Regions from separate parts of the Pseudomonas sp. PME37.24/006 genome, predicted to be linked through region 1. Evidence: riboswitches for the same ligand, from Rfam matches in the RefSeq annotation. Region 1 holds a riboswitch; each other region holds the start of a gene.
What was found. Region 1 has a riboswitch for cobalamin ahead of ACZ3GY_RS10330 (TonB-dependent receptor). Riboswitches for the same ligand answer to the same signal wherever they lie in the genome.
Positions count from the first base shown of each region.

Region 2: another riboswitch for cobalamin. It lies ahead of ACZ3GY_RS20035 (CbtB domain-containing protein); the one in region 1 lies ahead of ACZ3GY_RS10330 (TonB-dependent receptor).
Region 3: another riboswitch for cobalamin. It lies ahead of cobG (precorrin-3B synthase); the one in region 1 lies ahead of ACZ3GY_RS10330 (TonB-dependent receptor).
Region 4: another riboswitch for cobalamin. It lies ahead of ACZ3GY_RS06385 (ABC transporter substrate-binding protein); the one in region 1 lies ahead of ACZ3GY_RS10330 (TonB-dependent receptor).

Region 1 covers NZ_JBVHNL010000002.1:1,021,585-1,028,745, reverse strand. The annotation lists gene otnI (2-oxo-tetronate isomerase) at 1-370, shown strand, start outside; gene ACZ3GY_RS10335 (LacI family DNA-binding transcriptional regulator) at 408-1,451, opposite strand; cobalamin riboswitch at 1,567-1,771, shown strand; partial or broken gene ACZ3GY_RS10330 (TonB-dependent receptor) at 1,892-4,023, shown strand; gene ACZ3GY_RS10325 (ABC transporter ATP-binding protein) at 4,074-4,856, shown strand; gene ACZ3GY_RS10320 (ABC transporter substrate-binding protein) at 4,853-5,815, shown strand; gene ACZ3GY_RS10315 (FecCD family ABC transporter permease) at 5,815-6,837, shown strand; gene ACZ3GY_RS10310 (RipA family octameric membrane protein) at 7,159-7,161, shown strand, end outside.
Region 2 covers NZ_JBVHNL010000004.1:859,421-866,581, reverse strand. The annotation lists gene cobW (cobalamin biosynthesis protein CobW) at 1-802, opposite strand, end outside; cobalamin riboswitch at 902-1,081, opposite strand; cobalamin riboswitch at 1,153-1,354, shown strand; gene ACZ3GY_RS20035 (CbtB domain-containing protein) at 1,450-1,635, shown strand; gene ACZ3GY_RS20030 (CbtA family protein) at 1,646-2,365, shown strand; gene ACZ3GY_RS20025 (cobalamin biosynthesis protein) at 2,362-2,769, shown strand; gene cobM (precorrin-4 C(11)-methyltransferase) at 2,920-3,693, shown strand; gene ACZ3GY_RS20015 (hypothetical protein) at 3,656-3,970, opposite strand; gene ACZ3GY_RS20010 (PAS domain-containing sensor histidine kinase) at 3,972-6,695, opposite strand; gene ACZ3GY_RS20005 (prepilin peptidase) at 6,799-7,161, shown strand, end outside.
Region 3 covers NZ_JBVHNL010000004.1:715,657-722,817, forward strand. The annotation lists gene ACZ3GY_RS19395 (sensor histidine kinase) at 1-936, opposite strand, end outside; gene ACZ3GY_RS19400 ((2Fe-2S) ferredoxin domain-containing protein) at 1,117-1,827, opposite strand; gene ACZ3GY_RS19405 (cobalt-precorrin-6A reductase) at 1,856-2,620, opposite strand; gene cbiE (precorrin-6y C5,15-methyltransferase (decarboxylating) subunit CbiE) at 2,617-3,822, opposite strand; cobalamin riboswitch at 3,959-4,164, shown strand; gene cobG (precorrin-3B synthase) at 4,261-5,616, shown strand; gene ACZ3GY_RS19420 (precorrin-8X methylmutase) at 5,613-6,245, shown strand; gene ACZ3GY_RS19425 (precorrin-2 C(20)-methyltransferase) at 6,254-7,006, shown strand.
Region 4 covers NZ_JBVHNL010000002.1:193,071-200,231, reverse strand. The annotation lists gene ACZ3GY_RS06395 (ABC transporter ATP-binding protein) at 1-56, opposite strand, end outside; gene ACZ3GY_RS06390 (FecCD family ABC transporter permease) at 53-1,087, opposite strand; gene ACZ3GY_RS06385 (ABC transporter substrate-binding protein) at 1,084-2,100, opposite strand; cobalamin riboswitch at 2,275-2,470, opposite strand; gene ACZ3GY_RS06380 (type B 50S ribosomal protein L31) at 2,750-3,010, shown strand; gene ykgO (type B 50S ribosomal protein L36) at 3,007-3,162, shown strand; gene ACZ3GY_RS06370 (DUF971 domain-containing protein) at 3,512-3,805, opposite strand; gene ACZ3GY_RS06365 (HEAT repeat domain-containing protein) at 3,802-4,770, opposite strand; gene ACZ3GY_RS06360 (ABC transporter ATP-binding protein) at 4,767-5,621, opposite strand; gene ACZ3GY_RS06355 (ABC transporter permease) at 5,621-6,403, opposite strand; gene ACZ3GY_RS06350 (ABC transporter substrate-binding protein) at 6,454-7,161, opposite strand, start outside.

The sequences.
Region 1 (7,161 bases):
CCGACTGACACTGCTGATCGAGCCGATCAATAGCCGCTCGATACCCGGTTATTTCATCAATTATCAGGCAGAGGGCCACGCCATTCTCGCCGAGCTGGGCGAGCCAAATCTGAAGGTGCAGATGGATTTTTTTCATGCGCAGATCATGGAGGGCGATCTTACGGCGTGCTTCAAACGCTTTCAGGCTGGGGTCGGGCATATACAGATTGCCGGCGTACCGGATCGCCACGAGCCGGACACCGGCGAGGTGAACTATCCGCAGCTATTCGCCCTGCTCGACGAACTTGGCTATGACGGCTGGATTGGTTGTGAATACAACCCGAGAGGCCTCACTGAAGATGGACTAGGTTGGTTTGCTCCCTGGCGTTGAAGCGTGCGTGGGTTTTCGCTGTTAAGTGCAAAACAGGCTATGCGCTCTGCCGTTCGATGATCCTGAAACCGGTATCGATGCGCACTTTCACTGGCTCTTCGTGGGGATGATCGAGGCGTTGCACCAGCGCGCGCGCCGCTTGTATGCCGATGTCCGCGCCGTTGATGCACACGGTGGACAGGGCCGGGTGCAGGTGCGCGGCGCTGCTCAGGTCGCCAAAGCCCATCACCGCCAGATCCTGCGGCACGCGAATGCCCAGTTCGGTGGCTTCTTCCAGCACGCCGTGGGCCAGGGTGTCGGAACTGCACACCAGTACATTCGGGCGCTCGCGACCTGCTAACAGACGCTGCAGGCCCTCACGGCCGAGGTTCACCGTTGCCGGTGGCGGCAACACCACGCGCGGCACCTCGGTAATCCCCTGGCTCGCCAGTTCGCTGATCAGGCTTTCGCAGCGTCGGTGGCCGCGTGGGTCATCCAGGGTCACCACGGCGAAGCGCCGATAGCCCTTGCCCATCAGGTAGCGCGCGGTGGCCACGCCGACCGCTTCGTGGGAAAAGCCCACCAACATGTCCAGCGGCCGCGGCGCGAGATCCCAGGACTCGACGATCGGAATGCCCGAGCGCGACAGGCGCGTGCGGCTGGCTTTGGTGTGTAGGGTGCCGGTCAGTACGATGCCATCGGGGCGCCGCCGCAAGATGGCGTCGAGTAGCTGCTCTTCGCGTTCGGCGCTGTAGTTGGTCAGGCCGATCAGCGTCTCGTGGCCGGCTTCGGTGAGGGTGTCGATCAGCGCCTGCACCGTGTCCGAGAAGATCGAATTGGCAATCGTCGGCACCAGCAGGGAAATCAGCCGGCTGCGCTGCTCGGCCACGCCGGTGAGCATGGCCGGCACGTAGCCGGTCTTGTGCACGGCACGAAAGACCTTTTCGCGCAGTTCCGGGCGGACGATCTCCGGCTGGTTGAGCGTGCGCGACACGGTGATCGGCGAAACGCCTGCGACCTTGGCCACATCCGCCAGCGTCGGCGGCTTGCCTGGGGCGGTAGAGGAGCGCCTGCCGGTCGCTCGTTCATCGTCTCGCTGCATCCTGTGTTTCCTGGCCAATCCGAGGTCGGGCGATGTTATCCCAGCCGGCGATGCCATGGTGCATGGATCGAGGCCGCTGCATGGCGATGATTGACGGCTCGACGCTTCGATGGTCAGATGCGCGCCAGTTTCAGGTGTCCCATGCCGCCGTGCATGGGGTGAAACGGGAAGCCGGTTCGTCATGAACATGATCAGTCCGGCGCTGCCCCCGCAACGGTATGCGAGCGAAGCATTCGATTAACCACTGTGCCATGGCATGGGAAGGTGAATGCTTCATGACCCTCGTGAGCCCGGAGACCGGCCCGAAACTTCTGTTTGGCAAACCCGCGGTGGGCGGGCGCAGGCCGGTTTCCGTGGGCTTCGTGCGCCTGCGATTCCCTATGCGTTGTTCCCTCCGGGATTCATTCATTCCTGTTTCGAGTGGAACGACATGTCCCGATATTCCCTGTTCGATGCCCTGTCGGGCAAATCCCTGCGTGTTGGGCTGTTGCCCTGTGCGCTGCTGTTCGCCTTGCCGGCTCAGGCCGCCGAGTCGAACGCTTCCATAGCCTTGCCCTCGACGGCGATCACCGGCACGGCCGATGAGTCGTCGCCGCCTGATCTGCATACGCTGGCAACGACCGGCTCGCGCCTGAATCTGACGCCACTGGAAACGCCCGCCAGCGTCAGCAGCATTGGCGCCGAGCAGATCCTGAAGCGCAACAACACCACCGTCCAGGAGGCCGTCACCCGCTCACCTGGCATCACCTTCATGGGCACGCCCGGCAATGGCGGCACCGCGTTGTCCGCCCGGGGTTTTACCGGGCACAGCTCGACCATGCAGCTGTATGACGGCACCCGTCTTTATGTCGGCGCCGGCACCGTGACCTTTCCGGTCGATACCTGGTCGGTGGAGCGTATCGACATCCTCCGTGGCCCGGCGTCGGTGCTGTACGGCGAAGGGGCGACGGGCGCGGTGATCAACGTGGTGCCGAAGAAGCCTTTCGAGGGCGAGATCCGCAATCGCGTGCGTCTGGGTTACGGCTCCGATGATCGTCAACAGATGGCACTCGATAGCGGCGGCTCCCTGAACGACCGCCTGAGCTACCGTTTCAATCTCAATCAGCAGGCCAGCAATGGCTGGGTCGACCGTGGTGATTCCGAGAGCCTGGCCATCAGTGCTGCATTGCGCTGGGAGGCGACCGACGACCTGAGCTTCACCCTCAGCCACGATTACGGTAATCAGGAGCCGCAGCAGTATTTCGGCACGCCGTTGGTGGATGGTCACTACCGCGAAAGCCTGCGCGAGCGTAACTACAACGTCGAGAACGCCACGCTGCAGTACAACGACCAGTCGACCCGCTTGGTGACCGACTGGACGATCAGCGACAACCTGAGTGCCAGCAACCAGCTGTACTACCTCAAGACCCAGCGGCGCTGGCGCAACGCTGAAACCTACACCTGGCAGCCGGGTGATTTAGTCGAGCGTAGCGATTTCATCAGCATCAAGCACACCCAGGAACAGATCGGCGACCGCCAGACGTTCACCCTGCAGCATTCGCTGTTCGGCCTCGACAGCCGCACCGTGGTTGGCGTGGACTACAACTCCATCCGTTTCGTGCGCAAGCATGATTTCGGCAATACCCTCAGCGACAGCGTGCCACTTGGCCAGTCCGGTGGTGGTAGCTACATCAGCAATGACCCGTATCGCGCTCGCGAAGCCAATCAGGCGCGTCAGTTCTCGTTGTTCGCCGAGAACCGCACGCAGCTCACCGAGCAACTGGCACTGGTCACCGGTGTGCGCCGTGACCAGGTACACCTGAATCGTGATGATCTGCTGGCCGGCACCCGCAGCGACCGTAGCCTGACCGGCAACAACTGGCGCGCCGGCCTGGTGTTCGCGCTGACCGATGACTTGTCGCTGTACGGTCAGTACGCCACCAGCACCGAAGGCGTCGGCAACCTGCTGACTCTCAGTGCGGGCCAGCAGCAGTGGGATCTGAGCACCGCCAAGCAAACCGAAGTGGGCATCAAACAGCAGTTTTTCGATAACCGTGGCGAGTGGACGCTGGCCGCCTATCACATCGTCAAGAACAAGCTGCTCAGTACCGACCCGGCCAACCCGACCGTCCAGCAGCAGGTTGGTCAGCAATCCTCGGATGGTATCGAGGCGACCCTCGAGCTGCGCCTGCCCTATGCCGCGCAGCTGTCTGCCAACGCGGCACTGGTGCGCGCCGAGTACGACGAGTTCGTCAGCGGTGGCGACGATTTCCAGGGCAATCGCCCCACCAACGTGCCGCGTCGCTCCGCCAACCTGTGGTTGAGCAAGGACTTTGCCGAGCGTTTCAGCGTCGGTGCCGGCGCCCGTTACGTGGACAGCCGCTACGCCGACAACGCCAACAGCGTCAGGGTACCGAGTTACACCGTGGTGGACGCCAACTTCGACTGGCATCTGCAGAAGGATCTGACCCTCGGCCTGCAGTTGAACAACCTGTTCGACCGTCAGTACGCCACCACCACGAGCAACAATGGCCAGCAGTGGTACCTGGGCGAGCCACGCTCGTTCTTCGTCAGCGCTGACTACAGCTTCTAAACGCCGGCGCACCGGGTAGTTTGCCGGTGCGCCACAAGTAGGAGTCGGGCATGTCGAGGCTAAGCATCGAAAAGCTGTCATGGGCCGTTGAAAGTCGGCGCACTGCGCCACGCTGGTTGTTGCAGGACATCGATCTGCATATCGGTGAAGGCGAGTTTGTCGGCCTTATCGGCCCCAACGGCAGCGGCAAGACCAGCCTGTTGCGCTGCGCCTATCGTTCCAGCGAGCCGGCGAGCGGCAGCTTGCATCTCGACGGCGAGAACCTCTGGCGGCAGACCCCGCGCTGGAGTGCGCAGCGCATCGCCGTGGTGCTGCAGGAGTTTCCCCAGGAGTTCGGCCTCAGCGTCGCCGATGTGGTCGCCATGGGGCGCACGCCGCACCAGGGGTTGTTCGCCGGCGACAGCGCCGAGGACGCCGAACTGGTGGCCCAGGCTCTGCAGCATGTCGGCCTGACTGCGCAGGCGGGTCAGGCGTTCGCCAACCTTTCCGGCGGCGAGAAACAACGGGTGTTGCTGGCCCGGGCGCTGGTGCAGCAACCCGGTCTGCTGATTCTAGACGAGCCGACCAACCACCTCGACCCGCGCTACCAGCTGGAGTTGTTGCGGCACCTGCGCAGCCTCGGCCTGAGTACCCTGGCCAGCTTTCACGACCTGAACCTGGCGGCGGCTTTCTGCGACCGCCTCTATGTCATGGCTGCCGGCCGCCTGGTCGCCAGCGGCACACCCACCGAGGTGCTGAGCGCCGAGCTGTTGCAGCGCGTATTCGGTGTGCAGGCGCTGGTCGACAGCCATCCGCTGCATGCCTACCCACGGATCACCTGGATTACCCAATGAAGACCTTTAGATACTTTTGCAGTCTGTCGCTGGCGCTGCTCGCGCTGCCGGCAGTTGCCAGCGACTATCCACTCACGGTACGTAGCTGTGACCGTGACGTGACTTTCGAGCAGGCGCCGCAGCGCGTGGTCAGCCACGACATCAACATGACCAGCATGCTGGTCACCCTCGGCCTGCGCGATCGCATGGTCGGCTATACCGGCATCAGCGGCTGGAAAACCCTGGATCCGGCCTTCAAGGACTCACTCGGCGATGTACCCGAACTGGCCAGCCGCTATCCCTCCGTGGAAACCTTGCTGGAGGCCGACGCGGATCTGTTCTTCGCCGGCTGGAACTACGGCATGCGGGTCGGTGGCGCGGTCACCCCGACGACCCTGCAGCCCTTCGGAATCGCCGTCTATGAACTCAGTGAGTCCTGTTCCTGGGTGATGAAACAGCAGGGCGCCAGCCTCGATGACCTGTACCGCGACCTGCTCAACCTTGGGCGGATCTTCGCGGTGCAGCCACGGGCCGAGGCACTGGTCGGGCAACTGCGCGAGCGCATCGAGGCCGTGCGCAACACTGTCAAACAAACCGGCAGCGCGCCGCGGGTGTTTCTCTACGACAGCGGCGAAGACCGTCCGACCACCTCGGGGCGCATGGGCATGCCCCAGGCATTGATCGAAACGGCAGGCGGGCACAACGTGATGGACGATGTCACGGCCAGCTGGATCCAAGTGAACTGGGAGAGCGTGGTGGAGCGCGACCCCGAGGTGATCGTGATTGTCGACTACGGCCCGCGTTCCTGGCAGCAGAAGCGTGATTTTCTGCTCGGCAATCCGGCACTGCAGGCGGTGACGGCGATCCGCGAGCAGCGTTTCGTGGTGCTGTCCTACCTGGAGGTCACGCCGTCGGTAGAGAACGCCACGGCCATCGAGAAGCTCGCCGCCGGCCTGCATCCGCAGTCGGGGAGCCGCTGATGCCGATCCGCAGCGCAGCGGCCTATCGGGCGCTGATCATCGGCCTGTGCGTCGTCCTCGCATTCTCTTGTGTGATGGCGCTGGGCTTCGGCCCGGCAGCGGTGCCGTTGGCCACTGTCTGGGGGATCCTCGGCAAGCAGCTGGGCCTGGAGCTGGGCGCCGAATGGAGCCGCAGCCAGGAGCCCATCGTCTGGCTGATTCGGGCGCCGCGGGTATTGCTCGGCGCGCTGGTCGGCGCCGGGCTGGCCCTCGTTGGCACCGCGCTGCAGGCGGTGACCCGCAACCCGCTGGCCGACCCGCATCTGCTCGGTGTCAGTTCTGGCGCAGCGCTCGGCGCGGTGCTGGTGGTGCTGTATCTGGGCGAGTTCCTCGGGGTGTTCAGCCTGCCGCTGGCTGCCTTTATCGGCGCTGCTGGGAGCATGCTGCTGGTCTTGGCGGTGGCACGGCGCAGTGGTCGGCTGGAAAGCGACCGGCTGCTGCTGGCCGGCGTGGCGGTGTCGTTCGTGCTGATGGCGCTGGTCAACCTGCTGCTGTACACCGGCGATCACCACGCGGCGGCTTCGGTGGTGTTCTGGATGCTCGGCGGTCTGGGCGCAGCGCGCTGGGACGTGATCTGGTTGCCGGCGGTCTGCGTGGCCACCGGTTTCGTGGCGTTGCTGGTGCTGTCGCGCGGGCTGAATGCATTGATGAGCGGCGAGCAGACCGCGGTGAGCCTGGGCTTCAGTGGCAAGCGGCTGCGCCTGCAGGTGTTCGTCTGCACCTCGCTGCTGACCGGCGTGCTGGTGTCGCTGTCCGGCGCCATCGGTTTCGTCGGCCTCATGGTGCCGCACGTGGCCCGCGCGTTGGTCGGCGCTGAGCATCGTCGGCTGATTCCGGTCAGCGGCTTGCTGGGCGCGTTATTCCTGGTCTGGGTGGACGTTGCCGCACGCACGCTGATCGCGCCGGAAGACCTGCCCATCGGCATCGCCACGGCGGCGTTGGGCGGGCTGTTCTTTATCGCGCTGCTCAAGCGGCGCCAATAGCGGCTTGAGCAGCGTCGGCCGGCATGGTGTTCGCGGGTTCTTGGGGCGGAACGACTGCTGGCCACTCATCCACAGGCCTGAACTTAACGTCAGCGGCCCTCTCGGAATCTGCATCACGCACTCGTGTCCCCGGAGATTCCATGCACTCACCTATCCATCACGGCAGTTACGCCTTAGCTGTTGGCAATTTTTCGCCGCCTATCATGGCTCTGCACGATCATGGCCCGGCTTCTCATGCATGCCGATGTTCTCTTGGTGGGTTGTCTAGGCGTATGGATGGAGGTAACTGACGTGCCCGGCATCACTCCCTCCTCAATTTCCATG
Region 2 (7,161 bases), on a different contig from region 1:
CGGCTTCCGGTAGTTCCACGTGGAACGAGTCGAACTCGTCGTGATCGTGGTCTTCGTCTTCATTGTCGTGGTGAGTCTTGCGACCCTCGATGTGCAGCTCTGTCTCGCTGTTCAGGCCCAGCAGCACATTGAGCGGCAGCGAACCGCCATGGGCTTCGACCACCTTGACCGCTGGCGGCAGCTCTTCGCCAACTTCAGCGCGCACCGCTGCCAGCGCCTCGGCATCGAGCAGATCGGCCTTGTTGAGGATCACCAAATCGGCGCTCGCCAGTTGGTCGGCGAACAATTCGTGCAGGGGCGACTCATGATCGAGGTTGGGATCGAGCTTGCGCTGCGCGTCGACCTGATCGGGGAAGGCCGCGAAGGTGCCGGCAGCCACCGCCGGGCTGTCGACCACGGTGATCACCGCATCGACGGTGCAGGCGTTGCGAATTTCCGGCCAGTTGAAGGCTTGAACCAACGGCTTGGGCAAGGCCAGACCGCTGGTTTCGATCAGGATGTGGTCGAGGTCGCCGCGACGCGCCACCAGCTCGCGCATCACCGGGAAGAACTCTTCCTGCACGGTGCAGCACAGGCAGCCATTAGCCAGTTCGAAGACACGGCCGTTGGCTTCTTCCTCGGTGCAGCCGATGGAGCATTGCTTGAGGATCTCACCATCGATACCCAGCTCGCCGAACTCGTTGACGATCACGGCAATACGGCGGCCTTCGGCGTTTTCCAGCATGTGCCGCAGCAAGGTGGTCTTACCGGCACCGAGAAAGCCGGTGACGATGGTGACGGGAAGTTTGGCGAGCGTTTTCATGGAGGCCCCTGGCGTCTGGAGAAACGGCGAGCGGGCAATGAGATGGCAGGCGCCAGCCGGGGCTGTCGCACAAACACCACCGGATCACCCCGCCCGGTTGTCGAAAGCATTATCGAGGCAGGTCTCCTGGCTCACAGGTCATGGCGCGTAGCCGGCCTTCCCGGTTTCCCAGTGGCGGTTGGCGATGCGCTCGCTGCTTACAGTTGCGGGGGCAGCCACGGCTTGCCGTGTTCCCTCTTAGCTCCACACGAGTGGAGAACCTCGAAAAACGCAAGGCTACGCAGAGCCTGCGATACGGTCAATCACGGGGTGACCTGTAACATGTTGACGCACTTGGCGCTTCGTGGTGTTCTTGCGCGGTTGTTTCAGGTGTCTCACGCCGCCGTGCGTGAGGTGAAACGGGAAGCCGGTTCGAGTCCGGCGCTGCCCCCGCAACGGTAAGCGAATGTCAGGATCGTTTTGGCCACTGTGCGAGAGCATGGGAAGGCCGATCCTTATCACTGCCCAGTGATCATCGTGAGCCCGGAGACCGGCCTGAATCCTCTGTTTGGCAACCCGCGGTGGGCGGGCACGCGCCGACTATCGCCCGCCTGTGCGGGCAGTCTCGCCGTGTCCTGCTGTGCCGTTTACCCCTGAGGTCTACGATCATGTCCAGCAGCGTCCTTTCGAATTCCACCGCCTCTGCGCGTCCCTTGTCGCAACGTATCTTGCTCGCCGTTGGCAGCTGCGTTCTGGGCGCCGTGCTGATCTTCTTCGCAGGCTTTTCCCACGTAGAAGCCCTGCATAACGCCGCCCACGATACCCGGCATAGCGCCGCGTTTCCGTGCCACTGAGGACGCCATGATGATCAAGCGCATCGCCCAGACTGCCGGCTTCGCCGGCCTGCTCGCCGCCATCGTGCTGACCTTGTTGCAGAGCCTGTGGGTAACCCCACTGATCCTGCATGCCGAGACGTTCGAAGTCGCCGAACCCGCGGCCACTCTCGAACACAGTCATGACACCTCCAGCGCCGCTCACGATCATGCCGCCGCTGGCGGTCACAGTCATGACGGTGAAGCCTGGGCACCGGAAGATGGCTGGCAACGGCTGTTATCCACAGGCTTGAGCAATCTGGTGGTAGGCGTTGGCTTTGCGCTGATGCTCGCCGGCCTGTTCACCCTGCGCGCCCCCGAGAAGACCTGGCAGGGCCTGCTCTGGGGCCTGGCTGGCTTCGCCACCTTCGTGCTCGCGCCCTCAAGCGGCTTGCCGCCGGAGCTGCCGGGTACCGCCGCAGCCGAGCTGCTGCTGCGCCAGTACTGGTGGATCGGCACCGCTGCTTCGACCGCCGCAGGCCTGGCGCTGCTGGCATTTGGCGGTAACTGGGTGCTGCGCATACTGGGCCTGGTGATTCTGGCGCTGCCCCATGTGATTGGCGCACCGCAGCCTGAGGTGCACGAAAGCCTGGCACCCGAAGCGCTGGAGCACGAATTCATCCTTGCCTCGCTGCTCACCAACGCTGCGTTCTGGGCTGCCCTGGGGCTGGCTGCCGCCTGGTTCCATGGCCGCACTCGACACGCAGAATGAACGAGCGCCCTACCCTCGTCGCCGGCCTGGGTTGCCGGCGCGGGTGTTCGCTGAGCGAGCTGCTGGCATTGCTCGACGATACGCTGGCCGAGCATGGCTCGAGCACTGCCAAGCTGACAGCCCTGGCCAGCAGCGAACACAAGGCTGACGAGCCCGGTTTACTGCAGTTGGCCGAGCATCTGGGCCTGCCCATCAGCTTCATGCCCGCGGATGCGCTGACGGGTTACCATGAGCGCCTGAGCCAGACCTCGGCTATCGCCCTGCACGTTACCGGCAGCCAGAGCGTTGCAGAAGCCAGCGCGTTGGCCTTGGCCGAACACTTGAGCAATCGACCTGCTCGCCTGTGGATAACCAAGTGCAAGAGCGCCAACGCCACACTGGCTGTCGCAGACATCGAACCTTAGAAACGCCGCTACTGTAGGTGCGTCGACCTCGGCGCGAAAAATTGCAGCCGCGCCGCAAAACGGAGTCGTTCAAGCCATTCGCTGCGGGGTCGCGGCTCCTACAGCCGCAGCCAGTCTTCCACCATTTACCGCTTGCAACCCAGGAATCTCATGACCGTCTATTTCATCGGCGCCGGCCCCGGCGACCCCGAGCTGATCACCGTGAAGGGCCAGCGCCTGATTCGCTCCTGCCCGGTGATTCTCTACGCCGGCTCCCTGGTGCCGGAAGCACTGCTCGACGGCCATCAGGCCAGCCTGGTGGTGAACACCGCCGAATTGCATCTCGATGAAATCGTCGCCCTGCTGCACGCCGCCCATGCACGCAGCGAGGACGTGGCACGGGTACATTCGGGAGACCCATCGCTGTACGGCGCCATCGGTGAGCAGATTCGTCACCTGCGCGCACTCGACATCCCCTTCGAGATCATCCCTGGGGTCACGGCTACGGCAGCCTGCGCCGCGCTGCTGGAAAGCGAGCTGACGCTGCCGGATGTTTCGCAGACGGTGATCCTCACCCGCTATGCCAGCAAATCACCGATGCCCGAAGGCGAGCAGCTGCACGATCTGGCTCGGCACGGCGCGACCATGGCCATCCACCTGGGCGTGCAACACCTGGCGAAGATCGTCGGCGAGCTGCTGCCGCACTATGGCGCCAGTTGCCCGATCGCGGTGGTGCATCGCGCCAGCTGGCCGGACCAGGACTGGGTGCTCGGCACACTCGCCGATATCGAAGAGAAGGTCAGCGCCAAAGGCTTTCGTCGCACTGCGCTGATTCTGGTTGGCAGGGTGCTGGGCGCCGAGGACTTCGCCAATTCGGCGCTGTACCACGAGAGCCATCGCCACCTGTTCAGGGCAGGCGCTGCAGACGATACAGACTCTCGCTGACCTTGCCGTGATTGTCGGCAATGACGATCTGCGCGCCCCGCTGGGCGAGACGCCCGTTGAGATCGCTGGCGTACAGGCGCTGCAGAAAGATCGGATAATCGAGCGCGCTTTGGATGACCACTTGTTCGCCCAACCAGGCATGCAGCGCCGGCAGATGGAAACTCCAGCAGCCCTCACGGCAGTCGAAGCCCGCGTCGCGCAGTTGCTCGATCAGCGTCTGATCGCCACCCAGCACACCGTCGCAACAGCGGTACAAGGTATCTACCCAGTCGCTCATGTCAGGGGGCGACCACCGGCAGCTCGATACGGAAGCAAGCACCACCCTCCTGGTTGCTCACGCTGAGCTTGCCACCCATCTGGTTGACCAGCCCGTAGCTGACCGACAGCCCCAGCCCGGTGCCCTTGCCCACTGGTTTGGTGGTGAAGAACGGATCGAACACGCGATCCAGCAGCAGCGGGTCGATACCGCCCGCATTGTCCTGAACCTGCACGACCACCTTATTCTCGCTGAGCGAGCTGTGCAGGTGGATACGCGGCTCCAGTTCGGGCTGCTTTTCCCGCGCGCTGAGCAGCGCATCCTTGGCGTTGACCAGCAGATTGATGATCACCTGCTCGAGCTGGTCGGCATGCCCACGCACCTGGGGAGAACCGCAGAGGTCGAGGGTCAGGTCGATATCGCGGGCGAGCTCGCCTTCGCGGATCAGCGTCAGGGCGCCCTCGATGGCCTCGTCAGGGCTGAACAGATCGTCCTCGACCTCGGAGCGCCGCCCGAAGATGCGCATGTGGTTGACGATCTTCGCCGCCCGGGTGATCTGCTGCTCGATACGCCCCAGTTTGTTCTTCAGGTAATCGGGGTTGGCCGAACCGTTTTCCACACCCTTCAAGGTATTGGTCAGGGCGATGCGCATGACGTTCAGCGGCTGGTTGATCTCGTGGGCCAGCCCCGTGGCCATCTCGCCTAGCACCGCCATCTTGGCGCTCTGGTTGAGCATCTGCCGGGCCTTCTGTAATTCTGTGTCGTCACGCCCGACGGCCTGCACTTCGAGCAGCTTGCCGTGCTCGTCGAACACCGCACGCTCGGCCAGAACCCACCAGATATGTTCGCGCCCCGGCAGGTCCATGCGCACCAGTGCGGTGGAGACCGGCTCGGCGGGCGTCAGTTGGCGATGGCGCTCGCGAAACTGGGTCAGCTCCTGGGCCGACAGATAGGTCGCCAGGCTGGTACCCGGCAGGTTTTCCTGACGAATGCCCAGATACTGCGCCAACGGTCGGTTGGCGTAGACCAGCGTGAGATCAGGCCGATAGCGGCAGATGATCGCCGGCGAGTCTTCCACCAGGATGCGATAGCGCTCCTCGCTCTCGCGAATCCGCTCGGCGGCCTGGGCGGCCTCGGTCACGTCCAGGCACAGGCCGACCGCCTCCACGGGAATACCGCGCTCATCACGCAGCAGCTTGGCTTCGTCTTGCAGCCAGTGGTAATGCCCCTCGCGGTCGATCAGCCGGTAGCGACAACTGGCGGCGCCCTGGCTGAGCAGCGTGCGGGTGTGGGCGAAATAAATGTCACGGTCATCGGGGTGGATGAAGTCGGCCATGCTGCGCTGCACGAAATCCTCCAGTGTCCAGCCCAGCAGGGCGCTGCTGCTATCACTGCAGAACACCGGCACGAAGGCGCCCTCTTCATAGCGATTCACGTAGATCAGCGCCGGCGCGCTGGCGACCAGGCTCTTCAGGCGCGTGGTCGCCGCATCGGCTTCGACCTCCTTGAGCTTCATGTCGTTGATGTCCAGCACCGCGCCGACGATGCGCCGCTGGCCGTTGGCATTGAGGATCCGCGTGTGGATGCGGAACCAGCACAGCTCCTCGGCGGCGTCACGCAGACGCACCACCTGTTCGAAGGCACGACCGCTCATCTCGGCATCGCCCAGGCGGATGCGGAATTCGTCGCGGTCGGCCGGGCTGAGCAGCTCCAGCCAGTCAGCCAGGGTCACCGCCTGGCGCGGATCGAAGCCGAAGCGCTGCATCAGGCTGGGGGCCAGCAGAAACGCCCCACTGCGCGGCATGTATTCCCACCAGCCGGTGCCGAGCAGATTCTGCAGGATATCTACACGCTCGACGTGCACCCGCCGGCTCTGCTCATCGAGGCGTTGCAACAGGGGCGCGGCGACATTGGAAAACAGATCCAGCCAATCACGGGTATTAAGCTCGGGCATGCTCTGGTGGGCGATGTAAGGCGAGCACAGCAGCCAGGCACGGATTCCCTGATGATCAGCGTAGGGCACCAGCCAGACAGAATCAGCGGCGTGCCATTCGGTGACATCCACTCCACCTCGCAACCACTGTACGGGCTGGTCGCCAGCGTACTGCTGCAACTCGCGGGGCAGGTGCTGACCGTCTTCCCAGAACACCGGCGTCAGCGCGTCGCGGTAATGCCCGACGATCTGCCAGCCGCCCCGCTGCGCGTCCGGCAGGGCCAGCGCCGTGCAGGCCAGCCGCAAGGCCTGAGCCATCGCGCCCAGCCACTCGTGGGCATGGCGGGGAAATTCGACCCGGTCGGCACCCCGTATGCTCTGCGCCACAGCGCTGATTTGCGAGAACACCTGCAGACGCTGTTCGCAGGCTTGCAAGCGGGCCAGAAAGTCGCCGATCTCGAAGGCCTGCAGCGACCAGCCCTGCACTTCAGCCTTGAGCCAGCCGCGGGTATGCAGAATGCTGCCGTCACGGGTGACGAAGGAAAGATCGAGCATCTGTTGCACGAAAGCCGCCAGATCCGTCACCAGATAGCGACTCTGACCGTGTAGCAACTGCTCCAGCGGCAGCACTTGGGAAACCGCGATTGGCAGGCGGTACGAGAGACTGCCGGAGACCTCGAATACGCGCCCGAGGGCATCGATGGAAAGATTCAGACACGGACTGTTGGCGGAAACCGCTGCGGGTGCAACAGTCGCCTCCGGCGCCGCCTGCGCTTCGGGGTCACGCTTGAACCAATCCTTGAATACTTGCATTGTCCGGCCCACCTACCATGATTAGCGCCGCAGACGGATCGAAATATCCGTCGATGTGATCGGGCTACCTCGCCCCTACTGAACCCGGACACCCATCGCATCCATGGCCTATATCGTATTGCTCTGCTGGCTTGGCGCCTGCGCGTTTCAGGACGCTCAACACCGCAAGATCGCCAACCTGCTGACCCTGGGCGGTCTCTGCGTCGCCCTGGCCTACCTGCTGTGGTCAGGCAGCAGCCTGACCGGTGCCAGCCCGCCAGCGGTAGTGCTGGCTATCGGTATCGCGTGCCTGCTGTCGCTGCCCGGCTACCTGAGTCGGCAAATGGGCGCTGCAGACGTGAAAATGCTCGTGGCTCTGGGTGCCGCCAGCGATGCCGCACATGTACTGTTCAGCGTTATCGGAGCCGCCCTCGTGCTGATCATCTGGGTCACGCTGGTGCGCATCTGGCCTGATATCCGCCTGGCA
Region 3 (7,161 bases), on a different contig from region 1:
GGTCAGCCATACACCCGCCGCCGCCAGGCGATAGCTGCGCGCCGTATCGCCAAGGCTGTCCTCGTCGATCAGCAGGTGCAGCGTCCAGGCTTCACTGCTCAGTTCAAGACGCTGCCACAGGTAATTGTGCCGCCCGTCCGGCCCATCGATGTTCATCCAGTCGGCATCTTTGCCGAGCGACTGCCCCTGTTGTTTGGGCAACGTGCGCAACGCACGCTCTGCATACTTGCGCACCTCCACCAGCTCGGCATGATCGAGCGCATCGAGTTCCTCAAGGGCCTGGAAACGCCAAGCCGGTCGGCTGCTCAGAATCACCACGCCATAGCTGTCGGCGACCAGCAGCACACCGGGCTGGCCGACCCACTCACGCTGCAGCTCTTCCAGTTCGAGCTTGACCACCAGTACGCCGATCACCGCACCGTTATCGTCATACACCGCGTGGGAGAGGAAGTAGCCGGGCACGCCGGTGGTCACACCAACCGCGAAATAGCGGCCAGATGTGTGGTGCAGGGCATCCTGAAAATACGGCCGGAAACTGTAATTGCTGCCGACGAAACTGCTCCATTCGTTCCAGTTGCTGGCCGCCAGTGTGATGCCCTTGGGGTCGATCAGGTACAGCACGCTGGCGCCTGCAGCGGTATTGAGCAACTCGAAGCGGCGGTTGAGCTTGTCACGTAACAGCGGATCGTCCGGCGACTGCAGCAGCGCCTGGATATCACTGTCCATCGACAGCAGCTGCGGCACCGAGCGAAAGCGATCGACCAGGGTCTGAATCGATTGTGCATATAGCTGCAACTGGCCGTGGGCCTCGCTACTGCGATCTTCCCAGGCCCGCTGTTCGGCGTAGCGGCTGGCCAGCCACAGGCTGACGGCCAGGCCGAAGATCACCAACAGCACGATGGCGACGATGCGATAACGCAGAAACAGGGCGGTCATGCACGACTCGAATTTTTATGATGCCGGCATGTTAGCCCGAAATGCGCGCGGGTCGCCTATGAGGATGCCGCGGCTTTTGTAGCCTGAGTTAGCCGAAGGCGTAACCCGGGACGACAGGCTCGGAATAATCGCCCGGCCCCGGGTATCGCTACGCTCAACCCAGGCTACGGGCGATACCGGTCACGGCCGCACCATCATCAGCTCGGGCACCGCACGGCCAGCGACCAGTTGCTCGTCGACCAGGCGCACCACGTCTTCCTCGCTACGCACCTGATACCAGTGACCCGGCGGATAGACCGTCAGCGTCGGGCCCTGATCGCAGGGGAACTGGCACTGGGTACGGGTGATATGCACACCGCCCTCGCACTCCAGCTTGCCGGCCGCCTTGACCTTCTCGCGCAGCATCTTCCACAGCGGCAGAGCGCCACGGCGAGTGCAGCGCGGACCGTTGCATAGCAGCACGCGGTACTGGTGAGCGGGAATCTTCGACCAGGCGTGGCTGCCGGGCAGCGCTGGCACATCGACGCAGCCCAGATGCAGCTCCGGGCGCTCGAGCAGTGCACAAGCGGCCCCGGCTGCATCGGCATCGAGCTGGCCGAACAGGCTGGTGACAAAGACCCGTGCAGGATCGGTCAGGCTCGCCAGTTCGCTACGCAGCCAGTCGACATGCTGGCTGCTGCTCTGCGCCTCCAGATCGATCACCAGCAGCCTGCCGCTGCCCTCCTTCACGCGCTGCCAGAGGCCGTCATAACCGGCGCCGGTATCGACGATGTCGGCCAGCGCAGCCTCGCCACGCAGCTCGACCAGGCGGGCACGAAACAGCTCGGCAAAAGAGCCGTCGAGCAGATCCGGGCCGGCGAACAGCACCTGAGCGTAGGGCGTGGTAGTCATGGGTAGGCTCCGGGAAAAGGGCGGCAGTCTAACAGCGTCGTGACGGACAAGGTTTCGTAGCCTGAAACTCGACGCCATGGCTCAGCAGCGCCTGCCACAGCGCTTCGGGTTCGGCGAACTCGCGATCCACAGCGGGCAACAAGGGTCGCTGCAACACCAGCACCGGCACGCCACGCTCACGAGCGACCTGCAGCTTGTGCTCGGTGGCGGCGCTGCCACTGTTCTTGCTCACCAACACATCGCAATCGAGGCGTTCGAACAGCGTACGCTCATCGTCCAAGCTGAACGGCCCTCGGGCGCCGATCACTTCGGCGCGGGGCGTGGCAGGCTGGCTCTGCAGGCAGCGCACCGTCCAGTGCTGGTGGGCGGGAATCTCGTGCAGATGCTCCAGTGGCTCGCGGCCCAGGGTGAACAGCGGGCGCTGGAAATCGCTCAGCGCGGTGATCAGCGAGGGCCAGTCGAATACCTCACGCCAGTCATCGTCGGGTGATGAAACCCAGCCCGGGCGACGCAAGGCCCAGCAGGCAATACCAGCCAACTGGGCGGCATGGGCAGCGTTGCGGCTGATCTGCGCAGCATAGGGATGGGTGGCATCGACCAGCAGGTCGATGCCCTGCTTGTGGATAAAATCCGCCAGCCCCTCGACACCACCAAAGCCACCGACACGTACCTGGCAGGCCAGATCCTCCGGCACCTTGCCCAGCCCGGCCAGGCTATAGATATGTGCGGGGCCAAGGCGACGGGCAAGATTCAGCGCTTCGCCGATCCCGCCCAGTAACAGGATGCGGCTCATAACGGCTTGCTGACCTGCAACAAGGTGATCGGCAAGGCGCCACGCCAGGTATCGAAGCCGCCCAGGGGTTTGGCCTGGGCCAGTTCGATGCGCGTCAGCTCGCCGCCCTCTTCGCCACGAAAGGCGATCAACGCCGCCTCGCTCTGCAGGGTCACGGCGTTGGCCACTAGTCGGCCACCCGGCTTGAGCGCGCGCCAGCAGGTGTCGAGCACGCCCGGCGCGGTCACCCCGCCACCGATAAAGATCGCGTCTGGCGCCGCCAGCCCGGCCAGCGCCTCGGGTGCCCGCCCGGCCACCAGTTGCAGGCCCGGCACGCCGAGGGCATCGCGGTTGTGGGCGATATGGCCCTGGCGGCCTTCGTCGGCCTCGATGGCGATGGCCCGACAAGCAGGATGGGCACGCAGCCACTCGATACCGATGGAGCCGCAGCCGGCACCGACATCCCAGAGCAGCTCGCCAGGCAGCGGCGCCAGACGCGCCAGGGTGATGGCACGCACGTCGCGTTTGGTGAGTTGCCCGTCGTGGCGATAGGCATCGTCCTGCAGGCCCGGCGTGAGTGGCAGGCGCATGGCGTCATCACCGGCAACGCAGTCGATCGCCACCAGATTCAGATCAGCAGATCGAGCCAGCGCCCAGCCATCAGCCAGGCCATCGATACACCGCTCGCGCTCACCGCCCAGGTGTTCGAAGACGCTCAGCCGACTGGGGCCGAAACCACGCTCGCGCAGCAATGCGGCAATGGCCGCCGGGCTCTCGCCATCGTTGCTCAGCACCAGCAGGCGCACGCCGGGATGAACCTGCGCATTGAGCGCTGCCAGCGGGCGACCCACCAGCGAGACCAGGGCTGTGCTCTGCAGTGGCCAGCCCAGGCGAGCCGCCGCCAGCGAGCAGGAGGAAGGCGCCGGCAGAATGTGCAGCTCATCGCTCGGCAGCTCGCGGGCCAGGCTGGCGCCGACGCCAAAGAACATCGGGTCACCGCTGGCCAGTACACAGACTGGCGTACCGCGCCTCTCGAGCACTGGCACCAGGGAAAACGGCTTCGGCCACTCCAGACGTGTGGCACGGATGCAATGCGGCAACAGCGCCAGCTGGCGCTCGCTGCCAAACACCTGTTCGGCCGCCAGCAATGCATGTCGCGCCGCCTTGCCGAGGCCGGGGTAGCCGTCTTCACCAATGCCCACGACGGTTAGCCAGCGTGTCATGCGTTTTTCCTCGTTATCAAAATCGCCCAGATCGTTCCTCACGCTCCGCGTGGGAATGCCGCCCAGGACGACGCTCCGCGTCCGATGCTGCACGCTATCGGACGACGCGGCTTTTCATCCTAGCGAACAAAGCGGGCATAATAGCGCCTCTGTCGGTGTCCGTCGGCTACGTGGTACGTAGGCGCGGGCCTAAGAGGGAACACGAGCAGATCGTTCTGCGGCGTGGCTGCCCCCGCAACTGTTGCAGCGAGCGCATGCGCCAATCGCCACTGGGAAACCGGGAAGGCCGGCCACGCGCCATGACCTGCGAGCCAGGAGACCTGCCGACGGATTCAGTCGCATGTGCCCACACCGGGCGGGGTGTCCCGGTGATAGAAGCTCGTCCTTCTCTGGCCTATCCTCGAACGGATGCCCATGTGACCCGACCCCGGTGATCCGTTGAAACAGGCTTTTTGCATTCCATCCCCTGCTGTTCGCCCCTCGGCCTGTCCGGGGTTGCTGCGTATCGTGCAGGCGAAGGATGGCGGCATCTGCCGGATCAAGCTGGCCTGCGGGCGCCTCGATGCCACCGGAGCCGAGCGCATAGCCCAGGCCGCACAACACCATGCAGGCGGCGTGATCGAAGCCACCAACCGCGCCAACCTGCAGATTCGCGGCATCCACGCCGGCAGTGAAGACGCATTGATCGGCGAGTTGCTGGCCGCCGGCCTCGGCCCGCGCTCACCCGCTGCCGACGATGTGCGCAACCTGATGGTCAGCCCGGCGGCCGGCCTCGACCCGGCGGCGCTGGTCGACGTATCACCACTGGCCGCCCACCTGCTGACGACGCTGGAGAACACTCCGCGCCTGCACGCGCTGTCGGCCAAGTTCGCCCTGCTGCTCGATGGCGGCGAACGCCTGGCCATGCTCGAACACCCCCACGACATCTGGCTCAGCGCCCTGCCGCTGGATGGCCAGATCGGCTATGCCTTCGGCCTGGCGGGCTGCCCGCCACAAGCGCCTGGCGATGTGCCCGCGCTGGCCGTGGTGCCCGAGGCCCATGCCGATGAGCTGCTGCTGGCGCTGCTCGACCTGTTTCTTGAACTGGCCACGCCCGAGCAGACACGCATGCGCCACCTGCTGGTCAGCCACCCGGCCGCCGAGCTGCTGCAGCACCTGAAGGAGCGCCTGGGTGACGTGCTGCTGAGCGCGGATGACTGGCGACGCAGCCCGGCGGAGCCCCAGGCCCATATCGGTATCGGCGGCCAGCGCCAGCTTGGCCGCGTGTATGTCGGCGGCGTCCCTCCATTGGGCCGGCTCGACGCCGAACAGCTGCTCGGGCTCGCCGCTCTGGCTAGGCGTCTGGGCGATGGCAGCCTGCGCATGACGCCCTGGCAGAGCGTGCTGCTGCCCAATATCGCCACAGCCGATGCGCAGGCAGCCCTCCAGGCGCTGGAGGGGCTCGGCTTGCTGGTCGATGCCGATGCGCCGCTAGCCCGCATCATCGCCTGTACCGGCTCAAGCGGCTGCGCCAAGGGCCTGGCCGATACCAAAGCCGATGGATGCCGCCTGGCCGAGACGCTGAAGGCTGGCCGCCGCCTGGCCGGCATCCACCTCAGCGGCTGCAGCCGTTCCTGCGCCGCCGCCCACCGTGCCCCCGTGACCCTGCTGGCGGTAGCCGAAGGCCGCTACGATCTGTTCGCCCGCCAGGCGGACAGCAACGATTTCGGCGCGCCACTGGCCCGCCACCTGACACTTGACGAGGCCAGCGAGCTGCTGGCCTCGCTTCCCGATACCTGGAGTTTCACCCGATGACCGATTACATCCGCGATGGTCAGGAGATCTATCGCCATTCCTTCTCCATCATCCGCGCCGAGGCCGACCTGAGCGCCATTCCGGCGGATCTCGAGAAGCTCGCGGTGCGGGTCATCCACGCCTGCGGCATGGTCGATGTGGTGCAGGATCTGCGCTTCTCCGCGGGTGCCGGTGCAGCCGGTCGCCAGGCCCTGGCCAATGGCGCGGCGATTCTCTGCGATGCGCGCATGGTCGCCGAAGGGGTGACCCGTGCGCGCCTGCAAGCGGCCAACCCGGTGCTCTGCACCCTCAACGATGCCGGCGTGCCTGAGCTGGCCAAGAAGCTGGGCAACACCCGTTCGGCGGTGGCGCTGGAGCACTGGCGCGAGCATCTCGAAGGCTCGGTGGTGGTGATCGGCAATGCCCCCACCGCATTGTTCTATCTGCTCGACATGCTCGCTGCGGGCGCGCCCAAGCCAGCGCTGATTCTCGGCTTCCCGGTGGGCTTCGTGGGCGCTGCGGAGTCCAAGGATCTGCTCGCCAGCACCTTTGCCGAGCATGGCGTGCCCTACGTGATCGTTCAGGGCCGTCGGGGCGGTAGCGCCATGGCCGCCGCCGCGGTCAACGCCCTGGCCACGGAGGTCGAGTGATGAACGGTATGGACCGCCCCGGCAAAGGCCGCCTGCTGGGCCTGGGCGTAGGCCCGGGCGACCCCGAGCTGATCACCCTCAAGGCCCTGCGCCTGCTCAAGTCGTCACCCGTGGTCGGCTACTTCGTGGCCAAGGCCAAGGCCAATGTCGGTCAGGGCGGCAACGCCTTCGGCATCATCGAAGGCCACCTGGACGACAGCCAGCAGCGCCTGCCACTGGTGTATCCGGTAACCACCGAAAAACTCGAACCGCCACTGACTTACGAAGGCGTGATCAGCGACTTCTACGACACCTGTGCGGTGCAGATCGCCGAGCATCTGGATGCTGGTCGCGACGTGGCGGTGATCTGCGAAGGCGACCCGTTTTTCTACGGCTCCTACATGTACCTGCACGACCGCCTGGCCGAACGCTACGAGGCCCAGGTAATTCCGGGCGTGTGCTCGATGCTCGGCAGCGCGGCGGTGCTCGGCGTACCGTTGGTGTACCGCAATCAGAGCTTGTCGGTGCTCTCCGGCGTGCTGCCCGAAGACGAGCTGCGCGAGCGCCTGCGTGATGCCGAAGCCGCCGTGGTGATGAAGCTGGGTCGCAACTTCGAGAAAGTCCGCCGCGTGCTGCAGGACCTTGGTTTGCACGACCGTGCTCACTACGTGGAACGGGCGACCATGGCCAACCAGCGCATCGTGCCGCTGCACGACGTCGAGCCCATGGCCTCGCCGTATTTTTCAATGATCGTGGTGCCCGGTGAGAAGTGGCGGGGTTGAACCGAAACAGCTGTCTCGCAGTAAGCACCTTTTCCGTAGGAGCCAGCTTGCTGGCGATATCGATGGCCAAATCGATAGTTGTGTTGCGGGTCGGATCGTTTCGCCAGCAAGCCAGCTCCTACATGACTCCAGCGAACTCGCCTGCCTGTTCCTGA
Region 4 (7,161 bases), 830 kb from region 1:
ATCGTCTTTCCCTTCACCGACCAGCCCAGGTCGCTGCACTGCAGCACCGTACTCACCGCACCCGCCTCCCGCGTACCAGAATCACCGCGAAGGCCGGCGCGCCGATCAACGCGGTGACCACGCCAATCGGCAGTACCTGCCCTTTGATCACCGTACGCGACAGCACGTCGGCGGCGATCAGAAACACCGCGCCGGTCAGGGCTGCGACCGGCACCAGCCGGCCATGCCGCACGCCGACCAGCAGCCGTGCCGCGTGAGGAATCACCAGACCGACGAAACCGATGGAGCCGACGATCGACACCATCACCGCTGTGACCAGCGCCGCGCAGGCGATCAGCGTGGCCTGCACCCGGCGCACCGGCACGCCCAGCGACGCCGCCGATTCGGCACCGAAGGTGAAGGCATCCAGGGCGCGGGTATGCCAGGCCACCAGCAGCACCCCGGCCAGCGCCACGGGTACGGCCAGGGCGACATCGTGCCAGTTGACGCCGCTGAGGTTGCCGAGCAGCCAGAACATGATGCCCCGCGCCTGCTCGGCGCTGGCCGATTTGGTGATCAGGAACGAGGTGAGCGCGTTGAACAACTGGGAGCCGGCGATACCGGCAAGAATGATCTGCCCGGTGCCATTCAGCGCGCCGCCACCCGCTGCCCGCGCCAGCAAGGCGACCAGGCTGAAGGCGGCGATTGCGCCAATGAAGGCGCCCATCGAAAGCGACAGCATGCCCGCGCCGAGCCCCAGCAGCGCCACCGAAACCGCTCCGGTGGAAGCACCGGCGGAAATCCCCAACAAATAAGGATCGGCCAGTGGATTGCGCAGCAGCGCCTGCAGCACCACCCCACACACCGACAGCCCGGCGCCGCAACAGGCGGCGACCAGGGCGCGGGTCAGGCGGTAGTTCCAGACGATGCCCTCGTCGATCGGGTCGAGCAAGAAGCCCGTCCCGAACAGCTTGTTGGCCAGCACCTGAAAGACCACCGACAGCGGGATGCGGGTTTCACCCAGTGCCACACCGACGACCACCGCCACGGCCAGCAACAGCAGGCAGATGATGGTCAGCAGGAACAGGCGGGAGCCGCGAGCAATCATTTCTGCAGATCGAACCCATCAACGGCCTTGGCCAGGGTTTCGATGCCGGTGATCATGCGCAGCGAAGCCTGCATGCCGTCGGCATCGAGAATCACGATGCGACCGTTCTTCACCGCATCCATGTGTTTGGCGACTGGATCATTACGCAGGAACTCGAGTTTCTTCTCCACGTCGTCAGCCGGGAAACGGCGGCGATCCATGCGCGCGAGCACCAGCACGGTCGGGTTGGCCTTGGCCAGTGTTTCCCAGCCGACCGTCGGCCACTCTTCGCTGGACTCGACCACGTTGCGCAGGCCCAGCGACTTCATCATGGTGTCGGCAACGCCTTTCTGGCCGGCCATGTAGGGGTCGAGATCCAGGTCCGCGCTGGAGAACCAGAACGCAGCGGAGATTTGCTTGGCCTGACGCTGCTCGGCGTTGGCGACCGCTTTGCCGAGCCTGTCCTGCAGACTGGCGACCAGCTTGTCGCCCTCAGCCTGCACGTCGAAGATTTGCGCCAGTTGCTGCACGCTCTTGTACAGGCTGTCGATCTGGAAAGGCTGCAGGCGGGTACCGTCTGCACCGACCAGATTGTCCTTGCCCTCGCAGTCGGACGGCATGATGTAGGTGGGAATCTTCAGCTCGTGAAACTGCTCACGGGTGCCGACCACGCCCTGCTCGCCAACCATCCATTCGAACTGCACGGCCACCAGACCGGGGCGCTTGTTGATCACCGATTCGAAGCTCGGATCGTTATCGGCCAGCCGTTCGACCTTGGCGTTCTGCGCCTCGAACTCGGGCAGCACATTGCTGAACCACAACGAGGTGCCTACCAAGCGGTCGCCCAACCCGAGGGAATAGAGAATTTCTGTGCCGGCCTGGCCAATGGTTACGGCGCTCTTCGGCGCAGCGGCGAAGCTCAGCTCATGGCCGCAGTTCTCAAGGGTCAGGGGGTATTGAGTTGGGCTGGCGGCCAGCGCCATCGAAGACAGGCCAAGGGTGGCGGCCAGAACGGCAAAACGAGACACGGTCATGCGGGTGATCTCCCAATCAACAGATACGCATAAATGGCAGTGCGCAGGCTGGAGAACACATCACGCCAAGCGGCCATGGCCGCACCTGTCCCTGAGGAAGGTGATTACGGATGCCCCTCCCGGACACCCCGCCGGCTGGTTCGATTGCAGCGCCCGAGCAGGGCTGCACTGCAGCTGCTCAGACCTGTGCCGGCAGGTCTCCTGACTGGTACGTCGTGGCAACGCTGCGGCCTTCCCGGATTCGAACCCAGTGACACGAATGCAACGATGCTCAGTACCTACAGTTGCGGGGGCAGTTCCGTTTGGCCACCAGAGGTGGCGACGGATTCCCTATTAATTCCTCGCGGAAACCGGCGGGCGGCATCTTAAACGATTAGGTCGCTCCCCTGCAGCGCTTCGCTGCAGTTTCTGCGCATTCATCCCAACAAGCCGGAAGCCAGTGCAGCACTTGTACGGCTAATTTCGGTGGCCATTATTGTTACAACATAACAATTTAGCAAGTCCAGTTCAGCGCTCATTTCAGCGTCTGATCTGGAAGATCCGAGTGCCGATGAGGCCTGCGGGAAAAATCCAGATTCGGGCTTGAAATGAGAACCAAAATCAATAAGACTGTATATTGTTACTTTATAACGTATTTATTGGAGCACTTATGAAACCTGGTATCCACCCTGAATATCGCCCCGTTCTATTCCACGACGTCTCGGCTGACGCCTACTGGCTGATCGGCTCCACGGTCAGCACCGACAAAACCCGCGAGCACAGCGACGGCAACACCTACCCCTACGTCACGCTCGATATCTCCAGCGCCTCGCACCCGATCTACACCGGCCAGCAGCGCCAGACCGCAAGCGAAGGCCGCGTGGCCGGGTTCAACAAGCGCTTCGCCGGTTTTGCAGGAGCCCGCTCATGAAAGTGCTCGCGTCGCTGCGCACCGCCAAATTGCGCCACCGCGATTGTCAGATCGTCAAACGTCGCGGCCGCATTTACGTGATCTGCAAGACCGAACCGCGCTTCAAGTGCGTACAAGGCCGGCCCAAACCGCAGCGCAAGAACAAGGGCTAAGTGCCTGTACCACCCTCTCGGCGCAGCGCAATGGCAGCCGTCTCTCCAGGCCCGCGGCGCGACAACCATTCGCCGCGGGGTAGCGGCTTGTATGTTCTAGGTTCCTGCAAAAGCATGAAGATTCCGGCCTGTAGGAGCCCGCTTGCGGGCGATACGATGGTGGCCTTGCTGCTGAATCTGCGTTGGCCTGGTGATTCGCCCGCAAGCGGGCTCCTACAGTATTGGTGGTGTTTGCAAAATGGATGTTCGACCCCAGTTAGGTATGAGCGTCGCCCTCGGCGCGAATGCGATTGCGGTCATCCCGCGGCCGGCGCCGTGACGACCTGGCCATGCGACAAGCCCGGCCAACTCAACCTGCCACCTCCCCCAGCTCACGCAAATAGCTCCAGGGATAGATGCCGCGGTCGTGGCCATCGTCGAATACCAGTTGCAGCCCATAGCCCTGAGGGTGGACTGCCGTGATGCGGACGCCATCCGGTGCCACGTCGATGCGCTGCGCCAGCCGGGCCGCCCGGCATTTCGAGCACGGGCACCCGGCGCGCAGGCGCCCGTGGGCGAGCACCTGTACCTGCCCTTGCCCCCACTCCACGGTCAGTGTCGCTTGCGTGGCACTGTTACGTATTGCGACGGGTGCCTGGTTCATGGCTTTTGCAGGCGCAACTGGCCGATGGCGATACGCACAGCTTTGCGCACTTCCGGGTCGCCATCGTGCTCGACAGCCAGCAATGCTGGCAGTGCCTGAGCGTCGCCCAGCTCGCCAAGCGCCAGTGCGGACTCCTTGCGCAGGTTGCTGATCGCGTGCCCGAGCAGTTCCACCAGCGCCTCACGCGCCGCCGCGAATCGCAGGCGGCCGAGCGAGCGCACGGCACGCAGTCGCACCTGCCAGTAGCTGTCGCTCAGCGCCTCCAGCAGCGCAGGGCCGGCACCCGCCTGGCCAACTTTGCCGAGGGTGGTGGCTGCCTCCTCACGCACCTGCCATTCGCGATCCTTGAGCGCCGTCTGCAGGGCCGGCAGCACGCTGTCGTCGCTGGCCAGACCCAGCGCACCGGTGGCGGCGCGGCGTACTTCGGTATCGGCATCGTCGCTGGCCAGGCGCGCCAGTTGGGGCAGCGCATCGACCTGTTTCAACCAGCCGAGGATACCTACCGCTTCACGGCGCACGAAGGCATCGCTGTCCTGCAGCGCGGCGACGGCAGTGGGTACGCTGTCGATCAGCCGCAACTCGCGCAGGGCTCGCAGGGCACTGGCCCGCACGAACGGGTCGGCATGCCTGGCCCAGGGCAGCACCACGCGACCGGCGTCGGCGGTTTTCAATTCACTGAGGCTCTGAGCTGCGGCGCCGCGCACGCGGGCGTCGGCATCGGTCAGCGCAGCGCACAGGCCATTTACCACCTCGGGCTCCTCCCAGGCTTCCAGCAGGCGAGCCGCCTCGGCGCGGACATCGGCGGATGCGTCCCGGGTCAGGGCATGGGTCAGCCAGGGCAAGGCTTCTGGCTCTTCCAGGTCGGCCAGTTCGATCAGGGCGATGCGGCGCACGCCGGCGTCCTCATCTTCCAGGCGTGGCAGCAGGTCGAGAATGTCGGGGTTATCGGTGCTTACATAGGTCATAGGGCAACTCGCAATGGCGGATGTTCGGTGGGCAGCCCGAGCGGCGTCAGGCGTGGCAGCTCGCGGCCTTCCTCATGGCGTAGCAGCTCCAGGCAGTGGCGCTTGAGCTGTACGAATTCCGGGCTGGTCAACAGGCCCGCGTGCCGCGGACGGCGGAAGTCCAGGCGCAGGTCTTCGATGAACCGTCCCGGCCGCGGACTCATCACCAAGATGCGATCGGCCAGGAACAGGGCTTCGTCGATATCGTGGGTGACGAACACCACGGTGGTGCGCACCCTGCCCCAGATATCCAGCAGCAACTCCTGCATCTTGCTGCGGGTCTGCGCGTCCAGCGCACCGAAGGGTTCGTCCATCAGCAACAGGCGTGGACGATTGATCAACACCCGGGCGATCTCGGCGCGCTGCTGCATGCCGCCGGAGAGCTGATTGGGCCAGCGCGCAGCGAAGTCCTGCAGGCCGACCAAGCTGAGAAACTCGCGTGCCCGCTGCTGCCGTTCAGCCTTGGCGATGCCCTGCATCTTCAGGCCGAAGGCAACGTTGTCGAGCACGCTGCGCCAAGGCAACAGGGTGTGATGCTGGAACACCATACCGCGCTGCGGTGACGGGCCATCCACCACCTGGCCATCGACTCGCAAGCTACCGGCGCTGGGCGTCAGGTGCCCGGCCAGGGCGCCGAGCAAAGTCGACTTGCCGCAGCCGGAGGGGCCAAGAATGCACACGAATTCGCCAGCGGCGATGGAGAAGTCCAGCGCCTGCACGGCTTCGAACGCCTGAGCGCCCTCGCCGAGGCGGATGGTCAGCTTCTCGATATCGATGCGTCCGGCCGACAGGCCGGTTTCATGAATGCTCATCAGCGACGCCCTCCGCTGCGATACCAGGGCGTCAGCAGGCTACCGAGGCGTTTGACCAAAAGGCTGCTGCCCATGCCGAGCAGGCCGATCAGCAGCATGCCGACGATGATGTCCGGGTAGTTCTGGATGGTGTACGACTCCCAGGTGTAATAGCCGATGCCGAACTGCCCGGAGATCATTTCCGCAGTGACCAGGCAGAACCAGGAGGTACCCATGCCGATCGCCAGGCCGGTGACGATGCTCGGCGCAGCACCCGGGAGGATCACCTCACGGAGGATCGCTAGGCGCCCTGCGCCAAGGCTGCGGGCCGACGCGATCAAGCGGGCATCGACGCCCTCCACCCCGTGCACCGTATTGAGCAGCACCGGAAACAGCGCGCCGGTGAAGGTGATGAAGATCATCGACAACTCTGACGACGGAAACATCAGGATCGCCAGGGGAATCCAGGCCACGGCAGGAATCGGCCGCAGCACTTCGAGCGGCGGCAGCAGGCTGTCTTCGGCCCAGCGAGAACGGCCAATGGCAATGCCCAGGGCGACGCCCAGCACGGCGGCGATCAGGTAGCCGGTGAATACCCGACCAAGGCTGGCGCCGACGTGATCCCAGAGTCTGCTGGATTCGATCAGCGCGATGGCCGCATCGACCACCGACTCGGGCGTGGGCACGTAGATGAAGGTGAGCAGCCCCAGATCCAGGCGCGAGCTGGTCGCCACCTGCCAGAACAGCAGACAGAAGGCTAGCGACGCCAGGCGCAACGGCCAACGGTGTAGAGAAGTCATCATCAGGCTCCAGTAAGGTGCTGCGCCACACCAGGCGTGGCGCAGCGGGCCGGTCAGCGTGCGGCTACCAGGCGCTGGTTGGCGCTGCCGAAGTCCAGCGCTTCACCACCGTGAGCCTTGGCATAGGCTTCGGCCTGGCCCTTGAGCAGGAAGGCGCTGAGCTCACCCTTGCCGTTACGCACGAACCAGGCCTGGTTGGCCAGCAGCTTGATGCCGCTATCGCTGGCTTGGGCGTAGATGGCACGGATGTCCTTGCCCTCCTCCTCAAGCTGCGCCAGCGCCTTGAAGGCCGCTTCTGGCGAGGCGTAGTGGCGTACCTTGCTTTCACCACGCACCCAGATCTGCGCCACGCGCTTGAAGTCGGTGATCGGCTGGCCGGTAACTGCGTCCTTGGCCTCTAGCGGCAATTGCGCGTAGTTAGCCAGCGCTTGTGCGTAATCACGGCCTTCGGCCTTGAAGGCAGCCTTGATGTATTGATCGTCGACGAATTGCTCGACGTTCAGACCTTTGTCGGTCTTCTTCAGCAACTTGAGGGTTTCGATGGAGGTGGTGACTGCCTGGCGGTACTCGGGCTTCCAGGTCAGGTCACGGGTCTGCAACCCGAGTGGGCCGTGGAACAGGTAATTCACCTCGGCCTCGATACCGGTGACTTTCTCGATCAGCTCGCTGTACTTCTCCGGCTCGGCTGCAAACAGGCGGTCAGCTTCCAGGCCGGCGCGCAGGTAAGCGGTGACCACTTCCGGGTACTTCTTGGCGTAGTC